DNA from 2 places in the Caballeronia sp. 11_S32 genome. Region 1 is predicted to be linked to the other one. Evidence: riboswitches for the same ligand, from Rfam matches in the RefSeq annotation. Region 1 holds a riboswitch; the other holds the start of a gene.
What was found. A riboswitch is a leader RNA that binds a small molecule or an ion and turns the genes downstream of it on or off. The one in region 1 is predicted to bind cobalamin.

Region 2: another riboswitch for cobalamin. It lies ahead of AC1Z32_RS17245 (TonB-dependent receptor domain-containing protein); the one in region 1 lies ahead of cobW (cobalamin biosynthesis protein CobW).

The regions. Positions count from the first base shown of each region.
Region 1 covers NZ_JBXOWH010000004.1:1,066,476-1,073,825, forward strand. Annotated here, with positions in the region: gene cobN (cobaltochelatase subunit CobN) at 1-2,665, opposite strand, end outside; gene cobW (cobalamin biosynthesis protein CobW) at 2,671-3,756, opposite strand; cobalamin riboswitch at 3,879-4,136, opposite strand; gene AC1Z32_RS31050 (cobalamin biosynthesis protein) at 4,257-4,682, shown strand; gene cobO (cob(I)yrinic acid a,c-diamide adenosyltransferase) at 4,976-5,578, shown strand; gene AC1Z32_RS31060 (cobyrinic acid a,c-diamide synthase CobB) at 5,584-6,882, shown strand; gene AC1Z32_RS31065 (DUF1289 domain-containing protein) at 6,879-7,139, shown strand; gene AC1Z32_RS31070 (CbtA family protein) at 7,177-7,350, opposite strand, start outside.
Region 2 covers NZ_JBXOWH010000003.1:1,207,489-1,214,838, reverse strand. Annotated here, with positions in the region: gene AC1Z32_RS17250 (FecCD family ABC transporter permease) at 1-456, opposite strand, end outside; gene AC1Z32_RS17245 (TonB-dependent receptor domain-containing protein) at 483-2,357, opposite strand; cobalamin riboswitch at 2,441-2,740, opposite strand; gene AC1Z32_RS17240 (ATPase) at 3,000-3,368, shown strand; gene AC1Z32_RS17235 (cell division protein ZapA) at 3,365-3,679, shown strand; RNA gene ssrS (6S RNA) at 3,797-3,978, shown strand; gene AC1Z32_RS17225 (EVE domain-containing protein) at 4,064-4,522, shown strand; gene AC1Z32_RS17220 (SIMPL domain-containing protein) at 4,610-5,341, shown strand; gene lgt (prolipoprotein diacylglyceryl transferase) at 5,384-6,286, opposite strand; gene AC1Z32_RS17210 (LysR substrate-binding domain-containing protein) at 6,326-7,285, opposite strand.

The DNA.
Region 1 (7,350 bases):
GCACGTGGCGCTCGACCAATGCGTTGGCGGATTTCACGCCGAGCGACCACGCGGCTTGCGTCGGCAATGCGCGCGTATCGACGGAATAGAAGTTGCGGCCCGTGGGCAGCACGTCCGGCCTGCCGCGCGATGGCGAGCCGCTCGGCCCCGGCGGCACGAAACGTCCTTCGAGGCCGCGCTTCAGCTGCATCAGCTCTTGCGGTCCGCATGCGTCGAGCCGCGCGAGCACATCGCCGCGCAGTCTTTGGAGCACGAGCGCCGCATGTGGACCGGGCGCATGAGCATCATCGTCCGACAATAGTTGCATCGCTAACGATTCGAGACGCTCGCGCGTATCGCCGTGATGACGCCACGGCGCGTCGCTGACTTCGGCAAGCGCGTGCGGGCGTGGTCCGGTCCACGGCGCGGCCCAGTCGGCATCGAGTGGGTCGAAGGCAGCGGGGAGTTGCAGATCGCGCGCGATCGCCGTGATGAGGCTCGCGTTCGCGCCTTGCCCATCGCCGATCGGAAAGCGGCCGAGCGCGAGCAGCGTATCGCGCCGCTGCACGCCTTGCGGCGACACGCCGAACACATGCAGGCCGTCCCGAATCTGTGCTTCCTTCAATTCGCAGAGGTACGCATCGGCGCGCGTGAGCAGCGCATCTTCGCCGACGATATCGCGCGGCGCATCGAGCCCGAGCTCTTCGTGCAGCCTGTTCTCGACGATGTTCGCGAGAATCGACTTGCGCAGGAGCTTCGCGCGGCGCGCATCGACCATCAGCGCTTCGTAGTATTCGTCGACCTGACGTTCGAGGTCCTGCAAAGGCCCGTAGTTTTCGGCGCGCGTGAGCGGCGGCATCAGATGATCGATGATGACCGCCTGTGCGCGGCGCTTCGCCTGACTGCCTTCGCCCGGATCGTTCACGATGAACGGATAGAGATGCGGCATCGGCCCGAGAATCGCATCGGGCCAGCACGACGACGACAACGCGACGCTCTTGCCCGGCAGCCATTCGAGATTGCCGTGCTTGCCCACATGCACGAGCGCATCCGCCTGAAAGCGCAGGCGCAGCCAGAAATAGAACGCCAGATACGAATGCGGCGGAACGAGCTCGGCGTCGTGATAGCTCGCGTAATCGTTGCGCTCGCGCGAGCGTGAAGGCTGAATACCGATGAAGATTTCGCCGCAGCGATAACCCGCGATCATGAAGCGGCCGCGTCTTAACGTCGGGTCGTCTTCGGGCGCGCCCCAGGTCTTTTCGAGCGCGGCGCGCGCATCGGCGGGAAGCAGGCGATATGCATCGAGGTAGTCGTCGAGCGAAAGGCTCTGCAACGCGGGACGCAGATCGCGCACGACGGGGTCGTTGGTCACGCCTTCGGTCAGCGCGGCGATGAGCGCATCGCCGTTCGCGGGAATCGGGCCGACGCGATAGCCTTCGCACGCGAGCATCGCCAGTATGCCGATGGCCGACGCGGGCGTATCCAACCCCACGCCATTGCCGATGCGCCCTTCGCTCGCCGGATAGTTCGCGAGCACGAGCGCGATGCGCTTCTGCGCGTTCGGCGTATGACGCAGCTTGCACCAGCGTCGGCTCAGCTCGGCCACGAAGCGCACGCGCTCGGCATCGGCCTGATAGCGCACGACATCCACTTGCGTATGCTTGCAGTGATACGCGAGCCCCTTGAAGCTCACCGCGCGCGTGATGATGCGGCCATCGACTTCGGGCAGCGCGACGTGCATCGCGACATCGCGCGAATTCAGGCCGTGATTGTCCTTTTGCCAATCGTCGCGATTGCCGCCGCTCAGAATGACTTGCAGCACGGGCGCATCGCCCGCGACTTCGAATGCTTCGTCCTCGCCGATCACGCTCGCGGCAAAGGCCGTCGTGTTCAATACGAGCGACGCGCGATGCTCCGCGCACAAGCGCTCGACCACTTCGCGGCTCACGCTTTCCTTCAGCGACGAAATCGCGATTGGCAGCGGATTCATGCCTTCTTTTTCGAGCGCTTCGATGAGCGCATCGAACACGGCGGTGTTGCCCGACTGCAAATGCGCGCGATAGAACAGCATGCCGACGACGGGCGCGCCTTCGGTCCAGCGCGCCTGCCAGTCTTCGATTGCCGCAATATCGCGCTCGGGATGATAGATCGCGACGGCAGGCAGCGGGCTCGGCGCTTGCGGCTCGCGTCCGAAGCCGAATGCGCGGTGTGCGATCGAGCGCAGAAACTCTTCCGCATTGCGTGCGCCGCCCTCGCGCAGATAGCGCGACAACTCGCGGCAGAACTGCGCATCCGCCGTGCTCTTGCCGATGAGATTCGGGTCCTCGGTCAGATCGCCCGAGAACATCGCGAGCATCTGCTTTTCTTTCCTCGCCAGCGCGACGAGGCGCTCGATACCATACGGCCAGTACGACTCGCCGCCGAGATGATCGACGATCACGACCTTCGCGTGACGCAAGACATCGTCGACATAGAAATCGACGGAAGCCGGTTGACGCAGGAACGCCTGATTCGCGAGCCGCACTTCGGGAAAGCCGGCTTCGAGACGCGGAAACACGCTCGCGAGCAGCGCGAGCGTCGTATCGGCGGAACTGAGCACGACGATCGGTGCGCTCGTCTGATCGATGCGCATGACGCCCTGCGCGTCGTCGACAAAGCCTCCCGGTGTCGTGCGGAGCAGATGCATCGCTGTTACGCCTGCACGGGCGCGCTTGCGAGCGCGGCGTCGAAGGCGCTTTGCAGCGTATCGCGTTCCAGATCTTCGCCGATCAGCACGAAGCGGCTCGGCGTGTTCGCTTCATCGGCTTGCCAGCGGCGATCGAAGTAGCTGTCGAAGCGCCGCCCGACGCCCTGCACGACGAGGCGCATCGCGGCGCCCGGCAGCGCGGCGAAGCCCTTTACGCGATAGATCGTGTGATGCTCGACGAGCACATGCAATGCGGCCAGCGCCTGCTCGCGCGATTCGACCACGCCTTCTACGACGACCGAATCGAACTCGTCGTGATGATGATCGGCGTGGCCTTCGTCATCGGGCGAGCCGTGATGATCGTGCCGCAGATGAATGCTTTCTTCCGATGCGGATTCGAGCCCGAGCAGCGTATGCACATCGAGCCTGCCCATCTGCGCGGGCACGATCTTCACCTCGGGCGGAATCTCGGGACGCACGAGCGCTTCGACCTGTCGCAGCGCGGCATCGTCCATGAGATCCGTCTTGTTGACGATGACGAGATCGGCCGACGAAAGCTGATCCTCGAACAACTCGTGCAGCGGCGATTCGTGATCGAGGTTCGGATCGGCCTTGCGTTGCGCATCGACGGCGACGGGATTCGCCGCGAACTGGCCGCTCGCGGCAGCGGGGCCGTCGACGACAGTCACGACCGCGTCGACAGTGAACGCGTTTTTGATCGACGGCCAATTGAATGCCTGCACGAGCGGCTTGGGCAGCGCGAGACCCGAGGTTTCGATCAGCACGTGATCGATGCTGTCGCGCCGCTCGACGAGCTGCTCCATCACCGGATAAAACTCTTCCTGCACCGTGCAGCACAGACAGCCGTTTGCGAGCTCATACAGATTGCGGTCCTTCGAACCGGCTTCGTCGTCGCAACCGATGCCGCAGCCCTTCAAAATTTCCCCGTCGATGCCGAGCTCGCCGAACTCGTTGACGATCACCGCGATGCGCTTGCCTTGCGCATTGGACAGGATATGCCGCATCAATGTGGTCTTGCCGCTGCCGAGAAAGCCGGTCACGACCGTGACGGGGATCTTGCGGGTTTGCATCGTAGCTCCGTGGCTGATTGTGCGTGCGCTTCATCTCGCGCGAGGCGAGGGACTTCGCGGCTGGACGAAAAGAGAAACGCACGATTCGATGGATCACGGGACGCGCCGCATCCCCGCGGCTACGCACCCTCTCATGTCTGGCCGGTATCCGGGCTGACGACGACGCCGCTTCGCCTTCCCGCGCCCCCAATGAGCGCAGTGGCCTCGAAGCCGGCTTCCCGCACGGGCGATGAAAACATCGCCTATGCGGGAATCGCTTACCGTTGCGGGGGCAGCGCAGGTTGACGCTCGTTCGACTGGTCGAATGGAACGCGCCCTGCTTCCCGTTTAACTGCGCGCGAGAGAATCCGCGCGCGAGCACCAAAACTGCGTGAAAGTCTAGGCCCCGCGCGCGTGAGCGTCAAGAAAGGACCGGCTGCGCCGGGCACATTCGGGCATTGCGCTGTGATAAGGTTGGCCCGCTCCGAACGCGCGTGCCGCGCACGTCATCTCTACTCTCCATGAAACCTGTCATCGTTCGCATGAATGCGGTCTGTGTCACGCGGCTCGCGGTTGGCATCGGCTGCAGGCGCGGCACGAGCGCCGATGCGATCGAACAGGCCGTGCGGCGCGCACTCGGCTCGCGTTCATTCGCCGATATCGCGATCGTCGCGAGCATCGACGCCAAGCGGGACGAAGCGGGACTGCTCACGTTCTGCGAGCGTCATCGCTTGTCTTTGCGTTTCTATAGCGCCGATGAAATCGCACGGGCGCCCGGCACCGCGGTGTCGAATCACGCGGCGAAGCATATGAAGGTCGATGGCGTATGCGAGCCTTGCGCGCTGCTCGCGGGCAATACGCACACGCTCATCGTGCCAAAGACGATCGATTGCGGCGTAACCGTCGCGGTTGCAAAGGCGCGTGAGGGCGGCGCGAGCGAAGGGTGAATCGCGACTTGAGGGTCGCGTGCGCGCGGGCTTTGCTGTCTAGCGGCTTCACGATACCCCGTCTGAACTTGTCGCGGCAAAGCCAGACGAGCAACGCAAGCGCCACAAGCTCCAGATACAGATAGAACGCGTCCATTTCTCTGCTCCTCAAGTCGGTGACTGCATGATGCACACCGTCTCTTAGCGCAGAATTAACCCGCGAACGACGCATATCGAAGCCGCCACTGAGGTACGATACGGCCGTCTTTCATATGCGCCCACACGCATCGATTCCCTTCGAACCCGGAGATCATGTGAAAACCGATACCGAATCGCATCTGCGCATGACCCAGCGCCGCAAGGAAGGTCACGAGAAAAAGCAGGCCGCGGCCGATCACGAGAAAGGCCTGCTGATCGTGAATACCGGCAACGGCAAGGGCAAGACCACGGCGGCGTTCGGCATGGCCGTGCGCGTGCTCGGTCATGGCATGAAGCTCGGCGTCGTGCAGTTCATCAAGGGCGCGCTGCATACGTCCGAGCGCGATTTTCTCGGCACCATCGCCAATTGCGATTTCGTCACGATGGGCGACGGCTACACCTGGAACACGCAGGACCGCGAAGCCGACATGGCTACCGCGCGCCGTGGCTGGAACGAGGCGCGGCGCATGATCGAAAGCGGCGAGTATCAGATGGTCGTGCTCGATGAGCTCAACACCGTGCTCAAGTACGAATATCTGCCGCTCGACGAAGTGCTCGACGTATTGAAGGCGCGGCCCGCGATGCTGCATGTCGTCGTCACGGGACGTCATGCGCCCGATGCGCTCGTGGAACTCGCCGATCTCGTCACGGAAATGCGCCTCGTGAAGCATCCTTATCGCGAGCAAGGCGTGAAGGCGCAACGCGGCGTCGAGTTCTGAACGCGATGCCGGACTGCCCCGCTCTCTTCATCGGCGCGAGCGCGTCGCATCAAGGCAAGACCACGGTGACGGCCGCGCTCGCGCGGCATCACACGCGCCGCGGCCTGAAGGTGCGCGTCTTCAAGACCGGCCCGGATTTTCTCGATCCGATGATTCTCGAACGCGCATGCGGCGCGCCCGTCTATTCGCTGCATCTGTCGATGGTCGGGCTCGATGCGTGCCGCGCGCTGCTCGCGCAAGCGGCGCGCGAAGCGGATCTCATCCTCATCGAAGGCGTGATGGGTCTCTTCGACGGCACGCCCAGCAGCGCCGATCTCGCCGCCGCGTTCAACGTGCCCGTGCTCGCGGTCATCGGCGCGCACGGCATGGCGCAGACCTTCGGGGCCATCGCGTTCGGACTCGCGCGTTATCGCGCGGACGTGCCGTTTCATGGCGTGCTCGCGAATCGCGTCGCATCGCCGCGTCATGCGCAGATGTTGTCGGAGACCATTCCCGAAGGCCTGCGCTATTGCGGCCATCTCTCGAACGCCGACGATATCGCACTGCCCGAACGTCATCTCGGCCTCACGCAGCCCGAAGAAGTCGCGGGCCTCGATGCGCGGCTCGACCGCGCCGCCGATGCGATCGCGCAAACATCGCTCGCCGATCTTCCGCCGCCGGTCCATTTCGACGATGCGGTGCTGCCCTCGCCGCCGCGTCTTCTCGACGGCATGCATATCGCGATCGCGCGCGATGCCGCGTTCTCGTTCATCTATCCGGCGAATATCGACCTGCTCGTCGCGATGGGCGCGCGTATCAGCAGCTTCTCGCCGCTTGCCGACGAGCCCGCGCCCCGCGATGCCGACGCGCTCTATCTTCCCGGCGGCTATCCCGAGCTGCATGCGGCGGCGCTCGCCGCGAATGCGCGCACCCGCGCGTCGATCGATGAACACGTCGCGCGTGAGAAGCCGGTCGTCGCGGAATGTGGCGGCATGCTTTATCTGCTGGGTTCGCTGACCGACATCGAAGGAACGCAGCACGCGATGCTAGGCGTTCTTCCCGGCGATGCCGCGATGCAACGCAAGCTCTCGCGCCTCGCAATGCAGCGCATCGACACCATGCATGGCGCGATGACCGGCCACACGTTCCATTACTCGACCCTGCAAACGCCGATGCAACCTGTTCTTCAAGCGACACACGCGACCACGGGCACAGCAGGCGAAGCGCTCTATCGGCACGGTCCGGTGACGGCCACCTACATGCACGCATACTGGCCATCGAATCCGGCCGCGGCCGCCGCGCTCTTTCGCGGCGAACAACTATGACGACCACGCAAGACATTCGCACGCCGCTCGATCTCGCCTTCACCATCGAGCGCGCAAAGACGCAGGAACCCATAGGCTCGCCCTGCACCGACGTCTGCAAGCTCGATGCCGAAACCGGCCTGTGCCTCGGCTGCTTCAGAAGCCGCGAAGAGATCAAGACGTTCAGATCCATGGACGATGCCGCGAAGCGCGATTTGTTCGACGAATTGCTCGCGCGGCGTGCGGCCAAAGACCAAACGAAAAGCCCGCGCTCCTGACGGAACGCGGGCCGTGCGGTCAGCCGTGATGAATTGCTCAGGCCGCGGCCATTCTCCTGACCGCCGGGCGCTCCAGCTCACGCGCCGCGAGCGCGCCGAACACGAGGCCGAGCGTCGTCCAGATCAGCGCCTGCATGCCGATCGCGGCGAGACGGAAATTCCACAGCAGCGAAGCAGAGAAATCGGCGGGGACTTCGTCGATGCGCGGCAA
Region 2 (7,350 bases), on a different contig from region 1:
GAGCCGGGGCGAGGCATCCTGTCCGCTTTGCCAAAGGTCTTTGCGCGCGAGTCCGAGCACGATGACGATAGATGCAAAGGCGCCCACGCAAGCGGCGATATCGACGCCCCACCACGGCAGCGATGCGAGCATCGCCGCGAGCGCGAACGTCGCGGCCCCGCCGGACACGCCGAGCACGTAGGGCTCGGCAAGCGGATTGCGCAACAGCACTTGCAGCAGCGCGCCCGCCATCGCGAGCAATGCGCCCGATGCGAAGCCCGCCAGCGCGCGCGGCAGACGCAACGTGAGCACGATTTCATCGGCCAGATCGGGTGCCGCGGCATGCGCGCGAAAGAACGCGCCGATCGCGCGCGATACCGGCACCGCGACGCTGCCCATCGCGAGCGAGGCGACGAGCACGATGAACGCGGCGAGCGCGAGCGCGATCCAGATCGCAGCGGCGCGGCTCGCGCTCATCGCGCGCGGACGTTCAACGGCGCGGCTCACGACGGATGCCAGCCCAGCGTGACATAGGCGCCGCGCCGTGGCGTGTTGTACGAGTACGCAAGTTCATAGTCCTTGTCGAACAGATTATCGATGCGCGCCGTGACGTACCACGACTTCGAGATGTCATAGCGCGCCGACAGATTCACGATGCCATAGCCCGCGAGCGTCGAATCGTAATCGCTGCGCTGGCCGCTCACGATCCATTCGCCGCCGACACGCCAGCGCCCGATGGTGCGATGCGCCGTCAACGTCGCGAAATGCCGCGCGCGCCGCGTGAGTTCCTCGTTATTCGTTTCGTCGACGGGATTCTGGAACGTCACGCCCGCGCGCACGTCCGTTGCGCCGACATGCCCCGCCCACGATCCCTCGATGCCCTGCACCTTCGCGCGCCCGACGTTCTGCGCGACATAGTAGAAGCCGCCGTCGGACACATAGTCGATCAGATTCGAATAGCGCGTCTGAAAGAGCGTCACGCGCATTACGCCAAGCGCGTTCGATGCGTACTGCAACGCCGCTTCCACGGAATGGCTGCGCTCCGGCTGAATCGACGGATTGCCGCTGAACGGATAGTAGAGGTCGTCGAAGCTCGGTGCGCGGAACGCCGCCGCATAGCTCGCGCTCGCCTTCCAGTGCGCGTCGAAGTTGTACGCGTAGCCCAGATAGTAGCTGTTCGCGCCGCCGAAATCGGAATACTGGTCGTGACGCAGATTCGCCTGCAACTCGTTCGCGCCGATGCGGCCCACGTAGCCCGCGAACACCGAGTTCACGTGACGATCGGGTGCGCTGAACTGATCTGAATCGAGCGTCTGGTCGAGATGCTCATAGCCGAAGAGCAGCTTGTGCGCCTCGGTGATCCGGACATCGTTCTGCCACGTGTATTGATGATTCTCCGAATCGAAGCGGCTCGTATAGACGCCGTTGTGCTCGATGTTCGCGCGGTCCTGTCCCTGCGCGATCGTGAAGTGCGTGGTCCAGTTGTCGGTGATCCTGCCGTTTGCGAACACCGAAGCCGAGCGCACGCGGTCGTGCGTTTCGTTGATATCGGTCGGCAGGCCGTAGGCATCGTCGAAGCTGTTGATGCCGTTCGATTGCAAAAAGCGCACGCCCGCGTCCCACTTGTCGCTGAACTTGTGGCGCAGCGTCGCCGCGACGCTCTCGTTCAGATAGCCGTTTGCGTTCGGGTTCGCATTGGGCGCGATATTCGGATCGATCGACGAGAAACTGTCGGTTTTCTCGCGCGAGACGTTGAGGCTGAAGGTCGTACGGCCGTCCTTGTCGAGCGCGCCGTTCACGCCCGCCGATTGCCGCTGCGTGTGATAGCTGCCGTATTCCGCCTCGAAGTTGAAGCGCGGCGGATGCGACCCGCCTTCCTTCGTGAAAATCTGCACGACGCCGCCGATCGCATTCGATCCATACAGCGCCGACACATTGCCGTTCACGACCTCGACGCGCCCGATCTGATCGAGCATAACTTGCGATAGCTGCGCCGCGCCGAGCGACGCCGATTCGACCCGCACGCCATCGATCAGCACGAGCGATTGCGACGACGCCGCGCCGCGTATGAAAAGTCCCGAGTTCGCGCCCGGGCCGCCGTTGCGCGTGATCTGCACGCCGGGCGCGAGCGCGACGAGGCCGAGCGCATCGTCGGCGTTGGCATCGGCAATGTCCTGTTCGTCGAAGACCGATGTCTGAGGGAGAGCGTCCGCGAGCGGCTGCGGCGCGCGCGTCGCGGTGACGACGATGGGCGCAAGCGTTTGCGATGTATCGTCCGCTGCATGCGCGGTGCTTGCGAGCGGCAAACCGGCGATGGCCGCAACGAGCGTGCGACGAAGAAAGCGGCCGTCCTCGATGGCGGCCAGAGGCAAAAACATGGTGTGAGGCGTTCCCGTGGAGCATGAGCGCGGCCCCGCTCCCCGCGAGGTCGATGCGCGACGAACGCATCGCGCGATGAGCGCCGATGCGTCGAGCTTTGGCCGGTATCCGGGCTGGCGACGGATCGTCTCGCCTTCCCGCGCATCGTGCGCAGTGGCGTCGACACGTTTCTTGCAGTCGAGAACGTGCGATGAAATTCGACACGCTCGCGCCGCAAAAACGCGCATGAGACGACTTGCAACTTGCGTTGCGGTCGCTTACCGTTGCGGGGGCAGCACAGGTTGGCTCGTCCCGGTCGGACTTCGAGACTTCGCTCCCTGTTTCCCGTTTGACTGCATCCGCGAGATCCGCGAATGCGAGCACCAAAAAGTGCGGCAAGTGTAGGAGCGCGGGTGGGGGCCGTCAAGAAAGCGGCACCGGCGGATTGGCGCGGCGCATCACGAATCGAACGAGAATCGGCCGGCCTTTCCTTACGCGAGCGACGACCAGCGCTCGCGTTTTCTGCACACGAATGCAAGGCGACATGCGCTTAATCGATGGTTTAAGCGCGAGATCGCATGCTGTTACGTCTCGAAACGAGACAATTATCGGAAGCTCCGTTGAACCGCGCTAAAATGCGAGGTCTTTAGAGGACGCAGCACATGCTCAACGAACTCGAATCACTGTCAGGAAACATCGGCCGGCTGATCCAGATCAGCGAGCGCCACAAGCAGGCGCATCAGGCGCTGCAGGAACAACTCGAACAGCTGCGCGCCGACTATGCAAACATGCAGGCCGAACTCGCGCAAGTGCGCGAAGAGCGCGATACGCTGCAGTCCGAACGCGACTCACTCTCCGCGAAGATCGACGACGCGCAGGTGCGCCTGAACGCAATTCTCGAAAAGCTGCCGCGCGCGAAGTCGGGGCAACATGCCGAATCCGACAATCAACTCGATCTCCTCGAAGCCGATTCCCAGGAAGCACATGAAGCGGAATTGCACGGCGAGCATCATCAAGGAGAGAAGGCATGACGACCACGCAGATCGAAGTATCCATTCTCGGACAGCCCTATCGTCTCGCGTGCTCGCCGGCAACGGAAGGCGCGTTGCGCGAAGCCGTCGCGCGCGTCGATGCCGAGATGAACAAGGTGCGTAATGCAAGCAGCGTGCGCGGCACGGATCGCATCGCGGTAATGGCGGCGCTCTCGCTGGCGTCGGAATTGCTTAAGCTGCAGGACAGCGTGCGTCACGGCGAGGCCTTTCCCGCCGAGGAAATCCGTCACACGATGCACTCGATGAACGAGCAACTGAGCGCTGTCATTGCGCAATATGAAGCGCAGTAAGTGATGCGCGAATGGCACCGGGCGAATGTCAATCGCACGCCCGATGTCAATCGAAAAAAGAAACCGCCCGAACACTGCCGGGAAGCTGCACAAGGCAAACGATTGGTGTAAAGTGACGGTTCCCTGCCTGGTACGCCAAGGTCATATATTCCTTGAACCAATGCTACATTGGCACGGTTGCGGAACCTTGCAACATGGGCGCGCGCGTCGCTAGTCCGATGTACCCGAAGTGTTGCTTACCGCGACCAATCTTGAACCCAGGTTCAGGATGCCGGCCTAGCGGCCGTGGCGGGGACCTCATTCAAGAAACGGCATCGGATCTTCCGGTGCCGTTTTCATTTGCATCGTCGATTCAGCATCGTCGATCCTGCATAGCGAACAATCATGCGCTACTGGCTGATGAAGTCCGAACCGGACGAAGCGAGCATCGATCATCTCGCGCACGCGCCGAAAAAAACCTTGCCGTGGACGGGCGTGCGCAACTATCAGGCGCGCAACTTCATGCGCGATCAGATGCAGGTCGGCGACGGCGTGCTCTTCTATCATTCGAGCTGCCCGGAGCCGGGCATTGCGGGTATCGCGAGCGTGTGCTCGACGGCATATCCCGATCCCACGCAGTTCGATCCGAAGAGCGATTACTACGATCCGAAATCCACGCAAGAGACGCCGCGCTGGATGCTCGTCGACGTGAAGTTCGTCAGGAAGACGCCGCTCATTGCCCTCGCGACGTTGCGCGAGCATCAAGAACTCGCGGACATGCAGGTGCTCGCGCGCGGCAATCGTTTGTCGATCACGCCGGTCACTGAAGCACAGTGGCGATTTATTACCGAGCACCTCGTCTAACACGGAACTTACGACACGAAGGCAACGCCTAAATCCGGTCGCGAATCACGCGACGGCATTACGCCATGAGGCGTTCGGAGTCCTTCGATGATCAACAAGAAAACCGCCGCCGCACTCGCGCTTCTCGCGATGTCGGGCGCCGCGCTCACCCTCTCTCAGGCTGCCACCGCGCAAACGGTGATCACGCAGCCGCAGCCTTCGGGCGTGCTCTCGCTATCGGCGCAGGCGAGCGCGCAAGTGCCGCAGGATGTCGTCAATATCACGCTCTTCTACGAGCAGGAAGCGGCTGATCCTTCTTCGCTCACCAACACGCTCAACCAGCGCGCCGAGGCCGCGTTGCGCGAGGCGAAGGGCGTCGAAGGCGTGACCGCGAAGAGCGGCTCGTTCACCGTTTATCCGTCCACGGACCGTGACGGCAAGATTTCCGCGTGGCGCGGACGCACGGAAGTCGTGCTCGAATCGCATGATTTCGCGGCGGCGTCGAAGCTCGCGGGCAAGATGAGTTCGTCGATGCAAGTGGGCAGCGTCGCGTTCTCGCTGTCGCCCGAAGCGCAGCGCGCGGCCGAGCAGAAGCTCGTCTCGCAAGCCATCGAGTCGTATCGCAAGCAGGCGCAAACCGCCGCGCAGGCGTTCGGCTACAGCAATTTCACGATTCGGGAAGTGAACGTCGGACGCAGCGGCGCGCAGCCGCGCCCGGTCATGATGATGCAGGCGCGCGCGTTGAGCGCCGATGCGAAAGTGGCCGCGCCTATCGCGATGGAAGCCGGCACGACGACCGTGACCGTCGACGTGTCGGGTTCGGTGCAGATGGGGCGTTAAACGCTTCGATCGCAGGGCGGCACGCGACCGCCCTGCACTTCATCAGGCCTTTGCGGATTCCGGCGGCAAACGCAGATTGCGCTTGTACGCCCACACCATCATCAGCACGCCCGCGATGATCATCGGCAGTGAGAGCCATTGGCCCATCGAGAGGCCGAGCGCGAGCAGGCCGAGATAATCGTCCGGCTCACGAGCGAATTCCACCGTGAAGCGCGCGAGTCCATAGCCGATCAGAAACAGCGCGGAGATCGCGCCCACGGGCCGCTGCTTGCGCGAGAACGTCCAGATCACGATGAATAGCACGAGCCCTTCGAGCGCGATTTCATACAGCTGCGACGGATGGCGCGGCAGCATGTGATAGCGCTGGAAGATTTCCGTGAGATGGTATTGCGCATCGAGTTGCGGATTCTTCGAGAGCCAGATCGCATCGTCGTTCGTCGAGCTCTGGAAGAGCATCGCCCACGGCGCGTTCGGGTCCGTCACGCGGCCCCACAGCTCACCGTTGATGAAATTGCCGAGACGCCCCGCCGCGAGGCCGAGCGGCACCATGGGCGCGACGAAATCCGTCACCTGCAGCCACGTGCGCTTGCGGTGATACGCGAACAGCACCATCGCGAGCGTCACGCCGAGAAAGCCGCCGTGAAACGACATGCCGCCTTCCCAGACCTTGAAGATATCGAGCGGATGCGCCGCGTAATAGCTCGCCTTGTAAAAGACCACGTAGCCGATGCGCCCGCCGAGAATCGTGCCGAGCACGCCGTAGAACAGCATGTCGTCGATGTCCTTCACGGTCCAGCCTTGGCCCGCCACGTAGGGCAGGCGCAGACGCAGCCGGCCGATGACGATGGCCGACACGAACGCCACCAGGTACATGAGGCCGTACCAGCGCACGGCGAGCGGTCCGAGATGAATCGCGACGGGATCGAAATTGGGATGTATGAGCATTCTGATGTGGAAGATCTTTAAGCGAGCTACAGGGGCGAATCATACAGAACCGGTGCTTTCAGTCCGCGAACGGACGATGTCGATGAACCCGGCGAGCACCGGGCTCACTTCCGCCGCGCGCCACACCAGGCCCGTTTCGACGAGCGTTTCCGGCTCGCCCGAGGGCCGCAGAGGACGATACACGACGCCCGTGCGCCGCAGATGACGCAGCGACTGCGGCACGAGCGCGACGCCCATGCCGGCGGACACGAGGCTCACGATGGTCTGCATCTGGATCGCCTCCTGGCCGATGCGGGGCGTGAGTCCCGCCGCGCCGTAGCAGCCCATGATGATGTCATACAAACCGGGCGCGAGCCGTCTCGGGAACACGACGAGCGGCGCCGCGGCGAGATCGTGGAGCCCGACGGGCGTATCGGCCCATTCTTCCGCGCCCTGCCCCAGTTCCTGCGCGGCATCGGCGGACATCGCGATGACGAGCGGCTCGCGCGCCACGGCCACGTACGACAGCGACGACGCGTAACGCGGCGGCAGCGGCGGAATCACGAGGCCGGCGTCGATTCGACCGGCGACGAGCTCCTCGATCTGCACGTCGCTCGTCGCCTCGGTCAGTTGCAGGCGCACGCCGGGATAACGCGCGCCGAAATCGCGCAACAGCGCCGGCAAGAGCCCGTAATCGGCCGTGGAGACGAACGCGAGCGACAGCACGCCCGCCTCGCCGCGCGCGAGCGATTGCGCGAGCGGGCGCAGCGCATCGGCGGATGCGAGCAGGCGCCGCACTTCCGGCAGCAGATCCTTGCCAACGGGCGTGAGCTCCACGGTCCGTTTCGTGCGCACGAAAAGCGCGACGCCGAGCGCGTCTTCCAGCGCGCGGATCGCCTGCGAGAGCGGCGGCTGCGTCATCGCGAGACGCGCGGCGGCGCGGCCGAAGTGCATCTCCTCGGCGACCGTCACGAAGTAGCGCAAGAGACGCAGCTCGATGGGCGGATTTCTCTGCTCCATTGATATGTTTTGCGACCTAGTAAGCCCTGAATAATATATTGGACAGGCATATCGTGCGCGCTGCA